Panacibacter ginsenosidivorans: one gene and its partners. The protein of the gene in region 2 interacts with the protein of the main gene of each other region in a pairwise test. Links are inferred from orthologs where the notes say so. Each region holds a gene or a part of one and is shown on either strand. Other genes may lie near its edges.

Evidence for each region.
Region 1: the proteins of accC (region 2) and cysM interact in binary tests that used the Escherichia coli proteins (3 or more experiments, as listed by UniProt). The link is inferred for Panacibacter ginsenosidivorans from one-to-one orthologs.
Region 3: the proteins of accC (region 2) and ribD interact in binary tests that used the Escherichia coli proteins (3 or more experiments, as listed by UniProt). The link is inferred for Panacibacter ginsenosidivorans from one-to-one orthologs.

Annotation. Positions count from the first base shown.
Region 1 is NZ_CP042435.1:379,688-386,320, forward strand. What follows is about bases 2,256-5,128. They hold cysM (cysteine synthase CysM), read right to left. Parts: upstream 4,197-5,128; coding sequence 3,315-4,196; downstream 2,256-3,314. Other genes in these bases: nhaA (Na+/H+ antiporter NhaA), read right to left, coding at 2,256-3,159; FRZ67_RS01545 (sulfatase-like hydrolase/transferase), read right to left, coding at 4,433-5,128. Also shown: FRZ67_RS01525 (DUF6600 domain-containing protein), read right to left, coding at 1-620; FRZ67_RS01530 (hypothetical protein), read right to left, coding at 898-1,884; more of nhaA, read right to left, coding at 2,023-2,255; more of FRZ67_RS01545, read right to left, coding at 5,129-5,806; endolytic transglycosylase MltG, read left to right, coding at 6,329-6,633. UniProt on the Escherichia coli protein: Two cysteine synthase enzymes are found. Both catalyze the same reaction. Cysteine synthase B can also use thiosulfate in place of sulfide to give cysteine thiosulfonate as a product.
Region 2 is NZ_CP042435.1:166,636-173,344, forward strand. The notes cover bases 2,011-4,959. They hold accC (acetyl-CoA carboxylase biotin carboxylase subunit), read left to right. Parts: upstream 2,011-2,790; coding sequence 2,791-4,128; downstream 4,129-4,959. Other genes in these bases: efp (elongation factor P), read left to right, coding at 2,011-2,016; accB (acetyl-CoA carboxylase biotin carboxyl carrier protein), read left to right, coding at 2,214-2,681; pdhA (pyruvate dehydrogenase (acetyl-transferring) E1 component subunit alpha), read left to right, coding at 4,431-4,959. In the rest of the region: FRZ67_RS00715 (T9SS type A sorting domain-containing protein), read left to right, coding at 1-1,159; more of efp, read left to right, coding at 1,450-2,010; more of pdhA, read left to right, coding at 4,960-5,426; FRZ67_RS00740 (tetratricopeptide repeat protein), read left to right, coding at 5,490-6,182; ribH (6,7-dimethyl-8-ribityllumazine synthase), read left to right, coding at 6,187-6,669. UniProt on the Escherichia coli protein: This protein is a component of the acetyl coenzyme A carboxylase complex; first, biotin carboxylase catalyzes the carboxylation of the carrier protein and then the transcarboxylase transfers the carboxyl group to form malonyl-CoA.
Region 3 is NZ_CP042435.1:2,249,153-2,255,748, forward strand. What follows is about bases 1,370-4,205. They hold ribD (bifunctional diaminohydroxyphosphoribosylaminopyrimidine deaminase/5-amino-6-(5-phosphoribosylamino)uracil reductase RibD), read left to right. Parts: upstream 1,370-2,150; coding sequence 2,151-3,260; downstream 3,261-4,205. Other genes in these bases: prmC (peptide chain release factor N(5)-glutamine methyltransferase), read right to left, coding at 1,370-2,023; FRZ67_RS09435 (IMPACT family protein), read left to right, coding at 3,260-3,868; FRZ67_RS09440 (1-deoxy-D-xylulose-5-phosphate reductoisomerase), read left to right, coding at 4,008-4,205. Outside these bases: FRZ67_RS09415 (MotA/TolQ/ExbB proton channel family protein), read left to right, coding at 1-671; FRZ67_RS09420 (ExbD/TolR family protein), read left to right, coding at 775-1,170; more of prmC, read right to left, coding at 1,163-1,369; more of FRZ67_RS09440, read left to right, coding at 4,206-5,168; RIP metalloprotease RseP, read left to right, coding at 5,413-6,596. UniProt on the Escherichia coli protein: Converts 2,5-diamino-6-(ribosylamino)-4(3h)-pyrimidinone 5'-phosphate into 5-amino-6-(ribosylamino)-2,4(1h,3h)-pyrimidinedione 5'-phosphate.

The DNA of each region.
Region 1 (6,633 bases), 210 kb from region 2 along the record:
CGGCTTCTGTTGACTGCATAACGGTTAAAGTTATTATAGCCTATATATCGCCTTGGTACGAAACACCAGTTATTAGCAGGCATATAATTACCAAAACCAAAGCCTATGCTGATGTTAATGCCGGGTGCAAGTGGCGCCCAACCATAATAATCACCACCTGTTCTCCAGCCTACCCATGCAGGGCCCCATTGATAACCCGGCACCCACATCCAGCCATAGAAAGGATCGTTTGCCCAGCGACCGTAGTGAAAAGGCGCCCAACCCCATCTGTAGTCAGAAGCCCATGTCCATCCATAGTTACTGTATACCCAATGGCCCCTTGTGTAGTAAGGAGTAAAGCCAGTTTCATAAGGAATCCAGACCTGGCCGTAAGATGGAGAATTTATCCAGTGCCCGTAAGGACTTAATTCATTTACAAAAACATTTATGTTTACATCTGATTCAGAAGGTTCATCATAATAATCATTGTCATCATCATTATAAGAATCATCATCCTGATAATTGTCATACCTGTCGTTATCATCCGGGTATTGAGCTGTAGCGCTTCGTGAAGTGCTGCAACTCATTAATACCGTCATAGATAAAACAGTGAAAAGAGAGTTGTTGAATTTTGCTTTCATTTTATAAATTTTAGTTGTTGTTGAATAAGCATATAAATTCAATACTTGTACCAATTCAACTAACAAGTGTTATTTCACAAAAGCTTTGACAAATTCTTATATGAAAAGTTTGTTAATGGGTAGCAAAAGAAGATTCAGGCAGTTAGAAATTTGTTTATGGGTGCAGGCTGTAGTTTTTCATAGCAGCATCGTTGTGTCACTCACTTGTACTGTTTAATCAATACCCATCAGTAAAGAGCAGATAGAATATTTAGCATATCAATTAGAAAGTTTAGTTTCACCTCAGATCGTTCAATAATTTTTGTGCTGCCGCTTTTATTTGCACCATATCTTTTTCTATTTCGGTTTCATCAAGAAAATAAAAAGGCACAAAATTCTCTTTCTCAATTCGGTTCAATCCACGAAATGGCTGGCCGGCTTTCCATGTGGCATTGGCAAAACGCAGCAACAACATCTTATCATCTTTACTTATTGAATCATTTATTATTGATCGTAACATGTAAGATGGCAAAACATTTTTAGTTGTAGCAAAATAACTAAGGCCACACTCCAATGCATAGAATCCTGCCACATTTGTAGCTACTTTTTGTTCTGCAGCTGATTTTTTTGTTACTGCAGTATCATCCCGGGGTAATAAAAAAACAGGCGGGGTTTGCTGCTGGCTTGTGTAATAACCCTTATGCATTGCTTCGGCCATCTCCAAAGCAAAATTTTTGCTTTGCATAAGACCGCGGATCTTTTTCATTTGAACCTCTGTGCTGCTATGTGTTACATCCTGCATAGATGCCAATAATTTTGAAGCTGCATTCTTAATCTGAACCTGGTCTTTTATAATTTCATCCTGAGGCAAAAAATTGGCTACAGTAAAAGTAGGTCTTGTAATTCTTTTAAGATCTCTGAATGGTTGTGCTGCTTTCCATGTGGCATTTGCAAAGCGATCAAGCAATAATGCTGTATTTGAATCCAAAGTGTTAGCGACAATTTTTTCAAACCATGCTACCGGTGTTTGACCAGATTGGTTGCATAAAAAAGTAACGCCACATTCCAATGCATAAAATCCCGATAAATTGGTTGCTATTTTTTCTTCTTTTACACTTGTTAATAAGGTGCTGTTATCTTCGCTCAAAACAGGAAATACAGGAGCAGCTTCACCTTGTGAGATATAGTAAGCCTTTTCCAATACGCTTGCCATGGATACGTTATAATTAACGTCCCGTATCAGAGAATCTATTTTTTTTAATTCAGTAATAATTTGTTCCTGCATGTTATTTTCTTTTTTTGCAGTGCATAAGGGTAGACTAACAGCAAATAAAAATAAGAAGAAGTTGATATGCGTTTTCATGTTAGCATTTTCAAAAGAAATTTAATATAACTCATCTGTTTTATAAATGCTTCTTTTTGTTTAATCTCTTTTAAATACTGATTTCAACCAGCTAAAACCAAGTATTCCTGATATAAGCGAAGCAATTAATACCATAAACTTTGAACTATTAATAGTAGTTTCATTTGTGTAAGCAAGCTGTGTAATAAAAATCGACATGGTAAAACCTATACCTGCCAATAATCCTGCCCCAAATAGATGTTTCCATTTTACATCGGGCGGTAATGAGCAAACACCCGTAATTACAGCAAGAAAACAAAATAATATTATACCTGTTGGTTTGCCTGCAACAAGTCCTGATAAAATACCAATGCTGTTGTTATCCGCAAAACCTTCGTACCAGTTAACATGAATAATAATACCCGTATTAGCTAATGCAAATAATGGCATAATAATAAAAGCAACAGGTTTATGTAATACATGCTGCAGTTTATAAGAAGGAGAGCGTATACTCCCATCGCCAAAAGGTACTGCAAACGCTAACAATACTCCTGCGATAGTTGTATGCACTCCTGACTGTAACATGAAATACCACATTACAATGCCTCCTATTATGTATGGAATAAGGTTATGAATTTTTAGCCGGTTAAGCAGAAGCAAAATCCCGAAGACAAATAAAGCAATAAGAAGATTTATAACAGATAAAGTTCCTGTGTAAAAAACAGCAATAATTATTATCGCGCCAAGGTCATCAATTACGGCTAAAGCTGTTAGGAATATCTTTAAAGAAGCAGGCACTTTACTTCCAAGCAATGCAAGAATGCCTAATGAAAAAGCAATATCAGTTGCCATAGGAATGCCTGCACCGGATTGTGTTGGTGTTCTAAAATTGAAGAACAAAAAAATACAGGCGGGTATGATCATGCCGCCTAATGCACCAAGTACAGGAAGCAAAGCATTTTTTAAATTTGACAATTCGCCAACGTACAATTCTCTTTCCAGTTCCAGGCCTATCAATAAAAAGAAAATGGCCATAAGACCATCATTTATCCAATGCTCCAAACTAAGCCCAAGAATATCTGTATGCCACAAACCTATATAATCATGCTGCCAGGCAGAATTAGCAAGCGCAAGCGATAATATTGTACAAGCAACCAATACAAGCCCACCAGCTTTTTCACTATTGAAGAAATCGTTGAATAATTTTGTTAGCGCCATTATACCAGCTTAATAATGTCCTGTTGTTTTTAGAAACAATAAGATAGCCTTATTAAAATTGTTATACTATATTTTGCTCAGAAATGAAATGAACGTACAAGTGAGTGACACAATAAAAGCTTAATAGTAGTACTTAAGCCAGGCAAAGAAAAATACTAATCAAAAAGGTCGGAAGATAAATACCTGTCGCCACGATCGCAGACAATAAAAACAATAATGCCTTCTTTTAATTCCCGGGAAAGTTTTATAGCAGCATGTGCCGCACCGCCGCTGCTCATTCCACTGAAGATTGCTTCTCTTGTTGCCAATTTTTTGGCCATGTTGCGTGCATCTTTTTCATCTACTTCTATAATGCGGTCAACACGATCTCTTTCAAAAATTTTTGGCAAATATGCAATTGGCCATTTGCGTATGCCGGGTATATGCGATCCGTCTGTGGGCTGGCAGCCTACTATCTGCACAGCAGGATTTTGTTCTTTCAAATATCTTGACACACCCATGATGGTGCCTGTAGTACCCATGGCAGAAACGAAATGTGTTACTTTACCTTCTGTGTCTTTCCATATTTCCGGGCCTGTAGTGCGGTAATGCATCCGGTAATTATCTGGATTTGCAAACTGGTTTAGCATAAGGTAACCGCCTTTTGCAACCTGCTCATTCGCATAATCAATAGCGCCTTCCATAGATCTTGCCTGAGGTGTAAGCACCACTGTTGCTCCAAAGGCCTGCATAGTTAAAATCCTTTCTCTGGTTGCATCTTCGGGCATTACTAATTCTATTGGCACACCAAATAAACTTGCTATCATAGCAAGCGCAATACCCGTATTGCCACTTGTTGCTTCAATTAATTTTATGCCAGGTTTTATTTCCCCGCGATCAAGTGCACCTTTAATCATACCGTATGCTGCACGGTCTTTTACACTGCCACCGGGGTTATCCCCTTCAAGCTTGGCATAAATAGTAACATTTTTATTTACAGTAATGTTCTTTAACTCCACTATCGGTGTATTGCCAACAAGATCAAGAATGGTTGCCATAATATATTTTTTAACGCTTACTTTTCCGGCACTGCAATTTAATAATGAAATCAATGTAGTGTAAGCAAAATAATTTCGGATATAAATATTTTGATACCAGCTTCGGTAATTCTTGTTGATCTTCGTTGCGTCGCATTTCGTTCATCTGCAGACTATGAATTGAACAGGAAAAACAAAACCCTGCAAAATTTTGAATTTTGCAGGGATATCTACAAACGTTGTTACAAAAAATTATTTTAATGCAATGTATCCATTGTGGCCTGGAACTGTTGTCGGATCGCTTTTTCCTGAGGCGTCATAGCCGATTTTTTTATCGGATTTTTTTCTTTAGGATCAAGGACTATGTTATAAAACTTACCGGTACTATCATAAAGTTTATAAGTAGTATTGTTGATCCATCTTCTCACTTTATCTCCATTAGGTTGATTGGTACCTGGCTTATAATGACAAAATATCCAATCTCTTTTTGGAGTAGAGAATCCTTTTAGCTGGTTTAAAAAACTTAAGCCATCTGTTTGTCCGTAATCAGCAGGCACTGTAGCGCCTGCAGCTTCTATTGCAGTTGGCATAAAGTCAGTAAAATCTATCAGGTTATTGTTTACCTGTCCGCCTGTAACACCACCTGCAGGCCAGGAAACAATTAATGGTACATGGGTACCAAGGATTGTTGTAGTTGATTTTGCCCCTTCCTGGTAAACACCATCCTGTGTAAACCAAATATTATGAGGTGTTCCATTATCACCTACAAACATTACTATAGTATTATTGAAAAGGTTCCATGCCCTTAAAGAATCCATTAACTGCCCGATCTTTTTATCCATATATTTTACCATAGATGGGAAATAAGCTGTATCCGGAGTACTCGTTTTATTATCCCATGTGGCAAATTCAGGATCATCAGGTGTTGGTGAATACGGGTAATGACAAAGCGTTATCGGAAAGTAAACAAAGAAATTATTATTCTTATTTTGTTTTACGAAAGAAATTACACGATCAGTGAAAATATCATCCCCATAAAGATTTGCTACTAAATTATCGGGCAAATAAGTACCGTTCTCATAAATACGCGGAGTTTTATAATGCGAGCCGTTATCTCCAACAAATGCATTCCATACACTATAACCATCAAAACCGTGAGCTCTTATAGAAGCATCACCCCCGTCAAACTCCCACTTGGCAGCTACATAAGTTGCATAACCTGCACCCTGTAATACATTCGACATCATTTTTTGATTCAAGTCAAGCACTCCCCACTCTGAATAATTGCGGAAATTATATTTACCCGTCATGAACATAGTTCTTGAAGGAGAACAAAGTGGTGAACCATAACAATTGGTAAACCGCATACCTGCATTTGCCAGCTTATCAATGTTTGGCGTTTGAAAACTTTCACCTCCATCAACGGTAGGAATACCATAACCCACATCATCTGCTAGTATCAGGATGATATTTGGTTTGCCATTAGATGCTGCTTGTGATGCATCTGCTGCTGTAAGTGTTTTATCTTCCAAAGGTGAGAGTTCGCTTGCTTTGCGGCAGGATTGTAAAACCATAACCCCAACGCATAACAAAAACATGATAACCGGAAGAAAAAATAATTTTGTTTTCATTCTTTTTGGTTTAGTAGTCAGGTTAAATATTAATCTGTTAATGATGGATTCCATTAGCTTAATTTCTGCTTCTTAACTGAATAACATTGCAGGTTTACTTTTGTTATTTTGTTTCATGTGAACGAATATTTTCAGCTAAAATTTAGAGCATGAATCTTCTATCGATTAATAAATAAATTCAGACAGAATATGCAGAATAATCACAGGGTATAGAGAATGTGAAAACAGATAACTGTCTATAATAGGTAAAAATAGGGTTTATTCTTAAAAATATGTAAAGGTGATTGATATATAAGTTTATCTTAATTGCAGATCTACAAGCAGTTGTCTAAGAATACTCAGTTTTTTTGCCGCCCGGATATATGTTGTACAAGAGTGCGACGCAAGGATGTTGCCATGAAAAGACAGGCTGGAGTTCAAAACACTTTTTTAGTTCAAAAGCATGATTTTATCATAAAACTAAAAACATAATATTGCGGCTGCAAAATATTGGGAAATGATTATTTGTTATTTTGAATGAACATGAAAAAGAAACTTTTTTTTATAGCGGCGTTTATTATATTGCTTTTGCTAACCGGCGCCTGGCTCCTGTTTGGACCGTCTACATCATTTGATGAAAAAAACAAATATCTTTTTGTTAGAAGCGGAGAAAATATTCAGCAACAGGTGGAAGCACAAGTTGACACAGGTAATATTGTGCACTTCCCTTTTATTTTTAAAGTGGTTGCTTCGCAAACAGGTGTGTGGGATAAATTAAAACCGGGCAGGTTTGAAATAAAAAAAGGTACCAGCATTTTTAATATGGTACGCATGCTGCGTAATAATGT
Region 2 (6,709 bases):
TGGAATAAAGGTAGGCGATGATTCAAGGGTATGGCAAATTGGTCTGACAAATAACAATTTAGAAGGTAGCATTCCTTCTTCTATCGGAGATCTTACAAGTCTTAATAATCTATATTTATCTGGCAATAACCTGACAGGAAGTATTCCACCTGAAATTGGTGTTCCGTATTTCTATAATTTGTATTTAAATGGTAATCAGTTGAGCGGCAGCATTCCACCTGAACTCGGTAATCATTCATATGGTTATGATAGTTGGTATGATTTATCTGATAATCAATTAAGTGGCAGTATTCCTCCTGAATTGGGTAACCTTGGTTCAGTTACCTGGTTGAATTTATCTAATAATCAGTTGAGTGGCAGCATTCCTCCGGAACTTGGTAGTATTGGAGTTACAGATTATGGCCCAAATTTGGATTTGAGCAATAACCTGCTAAGCGGTACTATTCCACCTGAGCTTGCTAATATTGCAACAAATTCATGGGGGGGACTTGCCTCATTAGATTTAAGTTATAACCAGTTAAGCGGCAGCATTCCACCTGAATTTGGTAATATTGATGAAGATAGGGGTTTCAGCCTAAATATATCCTCTAACCGTTTTACATTTGATGGAATGGAATTGATAGCAGAAAAATTACCAGGTACCCAATACGATCATCAAAAACGAATTCCTCTTCACCTCAATAACGGTGTTTTGTCAGCTTCAGCCGGAGGCACATTAAGTAATAATACTTACAAATGGTATGGTTTTCGAAGCAACGGGCATGCCCGTGTTATCGTTACAGGAGATTCTGTTTTTCATCCTACCAAGAGCGGTGTATATTATCTAAGGGTTTTTAACGCTGTTGCTACCGGACTTATCTTGAGAAGTGATACTATTTATTACAGGGAGCCACCCGCCACCGTTGCTTCTGAAGACAACTTACAGGCTAATGAGAACAAAACCCTGTTCATGATTTATCCCAATCCTGCAAAAGATATACTGCATGTACAAACAAATGGTAATACTTCATTTTCATTATTAAATCAAAATGGTAAAATATTACTTATAAAAAATGTTAATGGCAGTGGTACAATTGATGTTTCTAAAATTACTGCAGGTGTTTATTATTTGATAAACAATAGCAATAGAGAAGTGAAGAAAATAATTGTAGAAAAGTAAATATTGTTGGTAAAATAATGCGCACACAAAAGCCGCGTAAGGCATATGATTATAAGATTGCCACATTCCGATATGTCTAACACACAAAGCTATAATCGGGATTCGCAATGACGTTCCTTCTTGTTGATGAACGTTCTTCAGTACAAGAGTGCGACGCAACAGAAGGATCATCGTTAATCTGCAGCCCGGTTCATAAAATGCTTTCAATTGTTTGTGTTGAGACATAACTGTTTTTATTATTAAATACCAATGCATACATTTGCGCCCTATTCATAAAATCTATCTTATTTATGGCAACAACAGCAGACATCAGCCGCGGCCAGATATTGAAACTTGATGGCAGTCTTTATTCAGTGGTTGAATTTGGCGAGAACAAAACTGCCCGTGCCGCAGCAAAAGTGTGGGCTAAATTAAAAGGGGTTGACAATAACCGTACTATTGAAAAAACATGGAACAGTGGGGAAACTATTTTTCCTGTACGCGTGGAAAAGAAGGCCTATCAATACCTGTATAAAGATGAGTCGGGCTATAACCTGATGAACAATGAAACTTTTGAGCAAATTGCATTAGGCGAAGAAATGATTGATGCACCACAGTTTTTAAAAGATGGCAGTGAAGTGTTTGTTTTCATCAATACAGAAACAGATTTACCTATTGGCGCAGAATTGCCTGAAAAGATTGTTGTAAAAATTACCTATTGTGAACCTGGTGTTCGTGGCGATACTGCTACCCGTGCTTTAAAAGCTGCAACTGTTGAGACCGGTGCGGTGGTAAATGTGCCCTTGTTTGTAAATGAAGGAGAACTAATACGTATCAACACCAGGAACGGTGAATATGTAGAAAGAGTAAAAGAATAAAATTAACGCTGCAGTTTTTGCAATAATTCATAAAAAGAGGATGGCCACAAACCGTCCTTTTCTTTTAGCAACAAAGGCTGATTTTGATAAAAACAGAAATAAGAAAAACATGTCTTTTTATCAAAAATTGCCTACTTTGCTCCTCCTTTCGGGGTAAAATCGCTTAAAAACATTACAAAATCCCAAAAATTCGAATTATGGACTTCAAGCAGATACAGGAACTTATTAAGATCATCAACAAGAGCAACATTGGGGAAATTAGTATTGAAGAAAAAGAGTTTAAAATTACCATCAAACAAAAAGAAGACAACATACAAACAGTGGTTACAGCTGCACCCGCACCTGTTTATGCTGCACCTGCACCGGCAGCCCCGACCGCAACGTCAGCTTCTGCGCCTGCAGCCGCTGCTCCTAAGGCTGATAACCTTATAACAATAAAGAGCCCGATGATCGGTACATTCTACCGTAAATCATCTCCGGATAAACCCAATTTTATAGAAGTGGGTGATGAAGTTTCACCAGGCAAAACAGTTTGCATTATTGAGGCAATGAAACTCTTTAATGAAATAGAAAGCGAAGTCAGCGGCAAGATCGTAAAAGTTTTAGTTGATGATGCAAGCCCTGTAGAATATGACCAGCCACTCTTCCTGGTTGAGCCAGCTTAATTTGAAGATGAGGCAATTTGAAAATTTGAAAATGTTTGTAAAAGCATTTCAATTTCAGCTTGCCTTTATTTAAGACATTTTCAAATCATCAAATTTTCAAATTGAAAACATGTTCAAAAAAGTACTTATAGCCAATCGTGGCGAAATTGCTCTTCGTGTTATCAGAACCTGCCGCGAAATGGGCATCAAAACCGTTGCTGTTTATTCTACCGCAGATAAAGACAGTTTACATGTAAAGTTTGCAGATGAAGCCGTTTGTATTGGCAAACCCCAGAGTAGTGAATCATACCTGAATATCCCTCATATTATGGCTGCTGCAGAAATTACTAATGCAGACGCTATTCATCCTGGTTATGGTTTTTTGGCAGAGAATGCCAAGTTCTCAAAAATCTGTGCAGACCATGGTATCAAATTCATTGGCCCAACACCAGAGATGATCAACTCAATGGGAGATAAGATCACTGCAAAAGATACCATGATCAAAGCCGGCGTACCTGTTGTACCCGGTGGTGAAGGTTTGCTTGAAAGTGTATCGCAAGCGAAAGCACTTGCCAAAGAAATCGGATACCCCGTGATCTTAAAAGCAACTGCAGGTGGTGGTGGTAAAGGTATGCGTGTAGTTTGGCAGGAAAGCGATATAGAAAAAAACTACAATACTGCGAAACAGGAAGCTGGCGCATCTTTTAAAAACGATGGTATCTATATGGAAAAATTCGTGGAAGAACCACGCCATATAGAAATACAGGTTGCAGGTGATCGTTATGGCACTGTTTGCCACCTTAGTGAAAGAGATTGCTCTATTCAGCGTCGTCACCAGAAACTGGTAGAAGAATCGCCTTCTCCTTTTATGACTGCTGAACTTCGTGAAAAGATGGGAGCAGCAGCTATTAAAGCTGCCAGCGCTATTGCTTATGAAAGTGTTGGGACAATTGAATTTCTTGTTGATAAGCACCGCAATTTCTACTTCATGGAAATGAATACGCGTATACAGGTAGAGCATTGTGTAACAGAAGAAGTGATCAATTTTGATCTTATAAAAGAACAGATAAAAATTGCCATGGGGGAGAAGATCTCCGGGCAAAGTTATACGCCACAAATGCATGCTATTGAATGTCGCATAAATGCTGAAGATCCATATAATGATTTTCGTCCGTCACCCGGTAAGATCACCACACTTAACACACCCGGTGGTCATGGTGTACGGGTAGATAGCCATGTATATACAGGTTATACCATCCCACCGTATTACGATTCCATGATAGGAAAACTCATTGCTATTGCGCGTACAAGAGATGAAGCCATCAACACTATGTACCGTGCTTTAAGCGAGTATGTAATTGAAGGTGTAAAAACAACGATTCCTTTTCACCTGCAACTGATGCAGAACGAAGATTTCAGGAAAGGAAATTTCACCACCAAGTTTCTTGAATCATTCAAAATGGTTTAATAAAAAAATCCCGCTGCTAAAGCGGGATTTTTATTTTTATATACTTAGCTGCAATACCGTTATGAGGCTTCGTTGTGTCACTCACTTGTACTTTTAAAACAGGTATGAACTATCAGGTATCAGCGTTCATTAAGCAGCGCATATTTAAACTGATATCTAACTGCGGATTGCTGAAATCCATTCCTCAGTACAAGAGTGCGACGCAAGAAAAGCTGATTAAATAATCAAATGCCAGGAACAAAAACCAAAAACGATAAACTACAAACTGTTTTCCTATATTTGCGCACCAAATTTGAATACAAGTGGCAACTAAATTTTCCAAAGAAACTTATATGTACTGGTACGAATTAATGCAATTGATTCGCCAGTTTGAGCTGAAGGCTGAAGAAATGTATAAAATGGCCGGTAAGATCCGTGGTTTTTTTCACGCTTATATAGGCCAGGAAGGCATTGGTGCCGGTTGTATGACAGCTACACGCCAGGAAGATCCGTTTATCACCGGTTACCGCGATCATGGTTTGGCCCTGGCAAAAGGCGTAAGCGCCGACGCCTGTATGGCTGAACTATATGGAAAAGCCACAGGATGCGCGAAAGGCAAGGGTGGTAGTATGCATTTCTTTAGTAAGGAGCATTATTTTTTTGGTGGTCACGGTATAGTTGGTGCCCAAATAGGTACAGGCGCAGGAATTGCGTTTGCAGAACAATACAAAGGCACAGACAACATCGTGCTTTGTTTTTTTGGAGATGGTGCTGCACGCCAGGGCATATTACATGAAACATTCAATCTTGCCATGACGTGGAAATTACCTGTTGTGTTCATTTGTGAAAACAATAATTATGCAATGGGTACTTCAGTGGAAAGAACATCAAACGTTGTAGATATTTATAAACTGGCTGATGCTTACGAAATGCCTGCAGATAAAGTGGATGGCATGAGTTGCGAAGCTGTACACGATGCGGTAGCACGTGCTGTAAAGAGAGCAAGAGAAGGTGGTGGACCTACATTGCTTGAAATGAAAACGTACCGCTACAAAGGCCACTCTATTTCTGACCCACAAAAATACCGTACAAAAGAAGAGGTTGATGAATACAAAGAACGTGATCCAATAGCGCTGGTTTTAAATACAATCAAGGAAAATAATTTTGCTACTGATGAAGAAATTGCGGCTATTGATGCACGTATTAATGCGGTAGTGGAAGCAAGTGTTAAGTTTGCTGAGGAAAGTCCATGGCCGGCAGATGATGAACTATTGAAAGATGTATATGTAGATCAGCATTATCCTTTCATTGTTGATTAAATAAAAAGATAAAACATTTTATAAATCCCAAATATCTCAATTCAAAAATTTCAAAATTCCAACATGGCTGATAAGAAAGTGCAGGTAGTAGAATCCGGCGACGCGCTGCTAAAAATCGAAAGTTTCTGGAAAAAATATTCAAAACAGGTATTGATTGCATTAGGTGTTATTGTGATAGCCGTTGGTGGTTGGTATGGTTATCAGTCATTCATCGTTGCACCAAAAGAAGAACAGGCCGCCAATGCTATTTACAAAGCAGAAGCAAATTTTCGTAAAGACTCTTTGACAGCAGCTTTAAAAGGCGATGCAAAGAGTAAAGGTTTTCTTTACATCATAAGCAACTACGGCGGAACAAAATCTGCAAACATTGCTAATTACTATGCTGGTCTTTGTTACCTGCGTACCGGTGATTTCAATAACGCCGTAAAGTACCTGAAAGATTTTTCAACAGATGCAAAGCAGATACAGATGATGGCTTACGGCGCACTGGGTGATGCTTATGGCGAGCTTGGTAAAAATGATGATGCTGTAACTTATTATAAGAAAGCTGCTGAAACATTTGATGCAGACCAGTTGAATGCTTCTGAATATCTTTTCCGTGCAGGTCTAAAGCTTGAACTGATGGGCAAAACAACAGAAGCTGTTCAGGTATATAAGGAATTAAAAGAGAAATTTCCGCAGACAGAAAAAGGCTACCAGGCCGATAAATATATTTATCGTTTAATTGTTGAACCAAACGACTTTAGTTCAAAATAATGTAATGACAACAAAAGGAAATAACGCATTAAACAAAGGCATCCCCCAGCTAAAGGATGCCTTTGTAGTTATTGTTAAAACCGAATGGAACGCACCAATTGTAAACAAGCTGGAAGCTGGTGCCAAAAAGGTTTTAAATAAATCAGGAATCAGTTTTAAAGTGCTTACTGTTCCTGGTGCTGTTGAGATCCCTTTTATCATTAAGCAGTATGCAGAAAGTATTCAAACACCTGCAGATGCATTCATTGCATTGGGCACTGTGATCCGTGGCGACACGCCTCATTTTGATTATGTGTGCAAAGCAATTACTGATGGCGTATTGTCTTTAAACATGATGCTCGAAGTGCCAACCATCTTTGGTGTGCTTACTGTGAATGATGAGCAACAGGCCAAAGAAAGGGTAGGTGGTAAACACGGGCATAAAGGAGAAGAGGCTGCAATTACCGCCATAAAAATGATCAAGCTAAACAGGTCATTAAATAAATAATTTTTGAGCCGGCCTTTTGCTTTTTACTGAAGCATCAGTT
Region 3 (6,596 bases), 2.1 Mb from region 2 along the record:
TATTACAGGTTCAGGACAGCGTTACAACAGCCATAAATGCAGTAGCGCCGCAAACAGAAAGTGCATGGAGCATATTACAGAAAGGCGGTTTTTTGATGTATCCTTTATACGCATTATTTGTGGCCACCATTTTTGTTTTTTTTGAACGCTTTTTTGCTATTAATAAAGCTTCAAAGATCGATGCAAATTTTATGAGCATCATCCGCGATAATATTATGACAGGCAACCTGAGCGCTGCAAGAAATCTTGCAAAAAATACTGACAATGCTGTTGCACGCATTATAGACAAAGGCATTCAGCGCATTGGTAAACCAATTGATGCCATTGAAAAAAGCATGGAGAATGTAGGCAATCTTGAAGTGTATAAAATGGAACGCAATATTTCTATTTTATCGCTGGTGTATGGCATTGCGCCTATGATCGGTTTTCTTGGAACCATCTTTGGTATGTTGCAATTGTTCTCGGCCATCAGTACAACAGGAGATTTTACACCTGCTTCCATTGCGGGTGGTATTTATACAAAAATGGTAACGTCTGCAAGTGGTCTGATCATTGGTTTGCTTGCTTACCTGGCTTATAATTTTTTGAATGCACAGATCGGTAAAACGGTAAATAAAATGGAAGCAGCAAGCGCAGATTTTGTAGATATGTTGCAGGAGCCAACACGCTAATTTTTTATGAGCTAAGCTTTTGAATAAGCATTAAGCTTTCGTTGCGTCGCACACTTGTACGTTCAGATTTTTTCTCAAACGGAAACAACAGTAATAAAGACAAATGAAACTGAAAAGAAGCAAATCACATGGAGAACTTCACGCTAATGCGCTGAACGATATCCTGTTCATACTGTTGTTCTTTTTTCTTATTGTATCTACACTTGCCAATCCAAATATTGTAAAAGTGAATAACCCTGCGGGCAAAAAAGATACAAAAGCAAAACAGAATATTGTAATCTCTATTGATAAGGCACAGAAATTATATCTTGGTCAAAAGCTTATTGATATAAACATGATCGATACTATTCTCAAAGCAGAAGTAATGAAGCAAAGAGCCTTTGTAGATACACCTTCTGTAGTTGTTAATGCAGATACTTCTGCATATTATGGAGAAGTATTCAAAGTTATGCAAAGCGCTAAACGTGCCGGGGCAAAGGTTGTAGCTATTGTTAAGTAAAGCTTGCTTTTACCATTCTGTCTTTTCCCTGCATGTCTTTTTTTATTTCAATATTTGAATAGCCTTTCTGCTTAAGTAAATCCTTTACTTCATTTCCCAGCATCTCATTGATCTCAAAAAAAAGTTGACCATCTTTGTTTAAATGCTGCAAGCCAAGTTCAGTAATAGTTTTATAAAATAATAAAGCGTCTTCATCGGGAACAAATAATGCAAGGTGTGGTTCATGCAATAATACATTATCACGCATTTCTTTTTCTTCTGATTGCTTTATATATGGTGGATTACTTACAATGATATCAAAAAGTGGAAGTGAGTTCCATTTATCCCTGTCGAGGATATTTGTTTTATAAAAAGTTATATCTACGTTTTGTGTTACAGCATTTTTCTTTGCAACATTTAATGCGTCTTCAGAAACATCTAATGCATGCACATCAAGTTCCGGGAGTTTCTTTTTCAAAGCAATAGGAATACAACCGCTACCAGTTCCAATATCTAAAACTTTTTGATTTTTTACTTTTGACTTTTTAGTCTCTTCAACAATCCACATTACCAGTTCTTCCGTTTCAGGTCTTGGTATCAATACATTTTCATCAACATAAAATTTTATTCCTGCAAACCAAGCTTCGTGCAAAATATATTGTACAGGCTTGTGTTGTAGTAATTGTTCTGTATAAGTTTTTAGCGATTCCTCTTGCAAAATATTTAAAGGAAACTGCTTATTGGTTATTCTGTCAATTCTTTTGAAGCCAGTAATATGTTCGATTGTCCAGTCTGCAATATTGGCTGATTCCCTGTCATCATACAGTTCAAACAATTGATACATGAGTTGAGTATAAGCTTCCTGGATGCCCATACTGCAATGTTAAGATGATTTCGGTTAGTTTTGCGGCTTGCAAATATGTTGCGTAAAGATCAGAACGTACAAGTGTGCGACGCAACAACATTTAATAGTAGCAATACAGCTGGGCCAATAAAAATAAATGACAGCAGACGAACAATACATGCACCGTTGTTTACAGCTTGCAGAAATGGGAGCAGGTTTTGTTGCCCCCAATCCTATGGTGGGTGCGGTGTTGGTATATAAAGGCAGGATAATTGGCGAAGGCTATCACATGCAATATGGCAAGGCACATGCGGAAGTAAATTGTATTAACAGTGTTGCAGAAAAGGATCATGATTTGATTGCTTCATCCACTATCTATGTTTCACTTGAACCTTGTGCACATTTTGGCAAAACACCACCCTGCGCCGATCTTATCATAGCAAAGAAAATTCCAAATGTTGTTGTTGGTTGCAGAGATCCTTTTAAAGAAGTTGATGGCAAAGGAATTGAAAAACTTTTAGCCGCAGGTATTGATGTAAAAGTTGGTGTACTTGAATCAGCTTGCAAAGAATTGAATAAACGATTCTTTACATTTCATTCAGAACACAGACCATATATTATTTTGAAATGGGCGCAAACAGCGAATAAAAAAATTGCAACCTCACCCAAACCCTCTCCAAAGGAGAGGGCTTTAAAACAAACAGATAAAAGATTACTTATTACAAATGCATTGACCAATAAACTCGTACATAAATGGCGTAGTGAAGAAGCCGCGATATTGGTTGGTACCAACACTGCTTTATTGGATGATCCTGAATTATCAAACCGGTTATGGAGTGGTAAAAGCCCAACAAGGTTGGTTGTGGATATGCATTTGCGTTTGCCACGCAACTTGAAAATCTTTGATGGAAAACAACCGACAATTATTTTTAACACATTGCAACATTCAGAAGATGTTTTCAAAATTCTCCCCCCACCGGGGGGAGTTAGAGGGGGGCTTTACCAGGTTACAGATGATGTAAGTATTGTTCATCAAATACTCAATGCCTGTTACCAAAATAATATTCAAAGTATACTGGTAGAAGGTGGCGCAAAACTGCTGCAAACTTTTATTGATGAAGGCTTGTGGGATGAAGCAAGAATTATAACAAACGAGTTATTGATTGTTGAGGAAGGCTTAGCAGCACCGGAGTTAAGCAATCATCAATTTACAGGTTCAACAAAAATTTTGGATGACAGGATAGCTCACTACAAGAAAACTAATTAATGCAACAAAAGGAGTTTTACAATACAGTAGGTCAGCAATCCGTAGCCGAATTTAAAGATAGAGGCAGTCGCTTTCTGGCGTATGCTTTCCCTATAAAAGATGTTGAGGAATTTAAAAATCATTTGCAGCAATTAAAGAAAGAACATCCAAAAGCAGTGCACCATTGCTTTGCTTACCGCATTGGTTTAGATGGCAATAATTTTCGTGTAAGCGATGATGGCGAACCTTCCGGCACAGCAGGCAAACCAATACTTGGGCAAATAGACAGTAAAGAGCTTACCAATACGCTGGTTGTTGTAGTTCGCTATTTTGGCGGCACCTTATTAGGGGTGCCTGGTCTTATTAATGCTTATAAAAACGCCACATCTATGGCGTTGCAGTTAACTACGATAATTGCAAAAGCGGTAGAAGTTAATTATATGTTGCAGTACGATTACACGCAGATGAATGACGTGATGATCCTTGTAAAAAAATACAATTGCAGCATATTGGCACAGGAAACACAGTTATTCTGCATTTTAAAAGTTGGTGTGCCTTTGAGCAGGCTTGAAGAATTTTTGTACAAGATCCGTGATCTTCGAAACATAGAAGTTCAAAAGATTAAATAATAGGGAACGGTTTTTGTTTATAGCGTTCAATTGGAAAAGATTAAGGCTGTTTTATTTAAGCTCATTTTCTATTCTTTCTTCGTTCCTCTTTACATTATCTTTACCATCTTTGCTGACTTTATAATGACAAAGTGAAATAATGACTGCTCAAAAACGCATCGCAATATTTGGTTCTACAGGTTCAATCGGTACACAGGCTTTGGAAGTAATTGCTGCCAATCCTGATAAATTCTCCGTTGAGATACTTACTGCGCATACCAATGATGAATTACTTATTCAGCAGGCATTAAAGTTTGAGCCCAATATGGTGGTAATAGTGGATGAGAAAAAATACCAGCGGGTAAAAGATGCACTTTCCAAAACCCATGTAAAAGTATTTACAGGCGAAGATGCATTGGATGAGGTTGCCGCAATGGATTGCTATGATATAATGCTGGCTGCTATCGTAGGTTTTGCAGGATTGAAACCCACCTTGAAAGCTATTGAAAATGGTAAGACAATTGGTTTGGCTAATAAAGAAACACTGGTAGTTGCCGGTGATATTGTAATGCGCAAAGCCTCAGAAAACAAGGCTCCGGTAATACCCGTGGATAGCGAGCACTCCGCTATTTTTCAATGTCTTGTTGGCGAGAGCAGGAACCCCATTGAAAAAGTAATTCTTACGGCGAGCGGCGGCCCGTTTCTTGGCAAGAAACCCAACTTTTTGGTCAATGTAAAACGAGACCATGCATTGCAGCATCCCAACTGGAGCATGGGTGCAAAAATCACTATAGATTCTGCAACACTTATGAACAAAGGGCTTGAAATGGTAGAAGCAAAGTGGCTCTTTAACTTAAAGCCCGAACAGGTACAGGTAGTCATTCACCCGCAAAGCATTATTCATAGTATGGTGCAGTTTGAAGACGGCAGCGTAAAAGCACAAATGGGTTTGCCAGATATGAAACTGCCCATTCAATATGCTTTGGGTTTCCCGGAAAGATTACCTAACCAGTTTCCACGCTATGATTTTAAAAAGCCTAATACACTAACGTTTGAAGAGCCTGATACACGCACGTTCCGCAATCTTGTACTTGCCACAGAGGCATTGTATAAGGGTGGTAATATGCCCTGCATTCTTAATGCTGCCAATGAAATTGCCGTGTTTGCCTTCCTGCGCAACCGCATTGGTTTTCTGGACATCACAGAAATGGTGGAACGTACCATGAACAAAATCACGTTCATAGAAAATCCCACTTTAGATGAATATTTTGACAGCGACGGCGAGGCCCGCAATTTTGCCGCTTCTCTTATACAGATGTAGCTAAACATAATATCTGTTTTCGTTAACGATGAATGTGCTATTATTGCACCTGCTTTTTCAGGGCTATTTAGCTTTTGTTGTGTCACTCACTTGTACGTCTTGTTCTTTATTCAGCAAAGTGTAATCATGTTCAGCAGATAACAGAACGTTGAAGAGTGCGACGCAACGGAAGCTTTATTAAAAAACAAAAGCTGGGTTCATAAATTTAAAAACAAAAAAAGTCCCTGTAGGGATTTAAGGAAGTATGACTTTATTAGCGATCAACTGGGGTAATACGGGAATGCAGGCTTTACAATTTATTCTATCTTTTTCAATACTTGTTACGCTGCACGAATTAGGACATTTTCTTACTGCACGCTGGTTCAAATGCCGCGTGGAAAAATTCTACCTGTTCTTTAATCCATGGTTTAGTTTGTGGAAGAAAAAAATTGGCGAGACTGAATACGGTTTTGGTTGGGTGCCGTTTGGTGGATATGTAAAAATATCCGGCATGATCGATGAGAGCATGGATAAGGAACAATTAAAACTGCCTCCTCAGCCTTATGAATTCAGGAGCAAACCAGCATGGCAGCGATTGATTATTATGCTGGCAGGTATTGTGGTTAATCTTATTCTTGGTTTTCTTATTTATGCAATGATGCTTTGGCATTGGGGTGAGGAATATATTCCTACCAATAAAATGACTTACGGCATTGCAACAGATTCTTTATCGCAGAGCATTGGTCTAAAAAGCGGCGATAAAATCCTAACTGCTGACGGGCAATATATAGATAAGTTTGATAAGATAAGAATGAGCGTGCTGCTAAACTCTACAAAGAATCTTACAGTTGACAGAAATGGAGAAAAAGTAAACATAGCAATTCCTGATGATTTCTCCAGTAACCTGATACATTTTAAAGATCTTGGTTATATTGGTTTGCGTGTGCCTTTCACATCAATAGATTCTTTACAATCTGATACATCTGCTGCAGCAAAAGCAGGCCTGAAAGAAAATGATAAAGTGCTTGCTGTGAATGGAAAGCCAATAATATTTTTTGATGAGTTTAGAGATGAGATTGTGAAAAACAAAAAGAAGACTGTTGATCTTACTATACTGCGTGGAGCAGATACACTTCCTGCTAAAGTGCTTGTGCCTGAAACAGGTATTATTGGTATAGCAAATAATATTGATGAGCATTTTCTTGATTCTGCTTTTGAAGTGAAAAAGATCGATTATACTTTTTTAACAGCTGTTCCTGCAGGCTTTAGAAAAAGTTATGAAACACTTGAATCCTACTGGCTACAATTGAAACTCATTTTTAGTGGTAAGGTAAATCCTAACGAATCTTTGGGTAGTGTTTTTAGCATTGGTAAAATGTTTGATCCAAAGTGGGACTGGCAGGGCTTTTGGGGCCTAACAGCTTTTTTCTCGCTGGTACTTGCATTAAT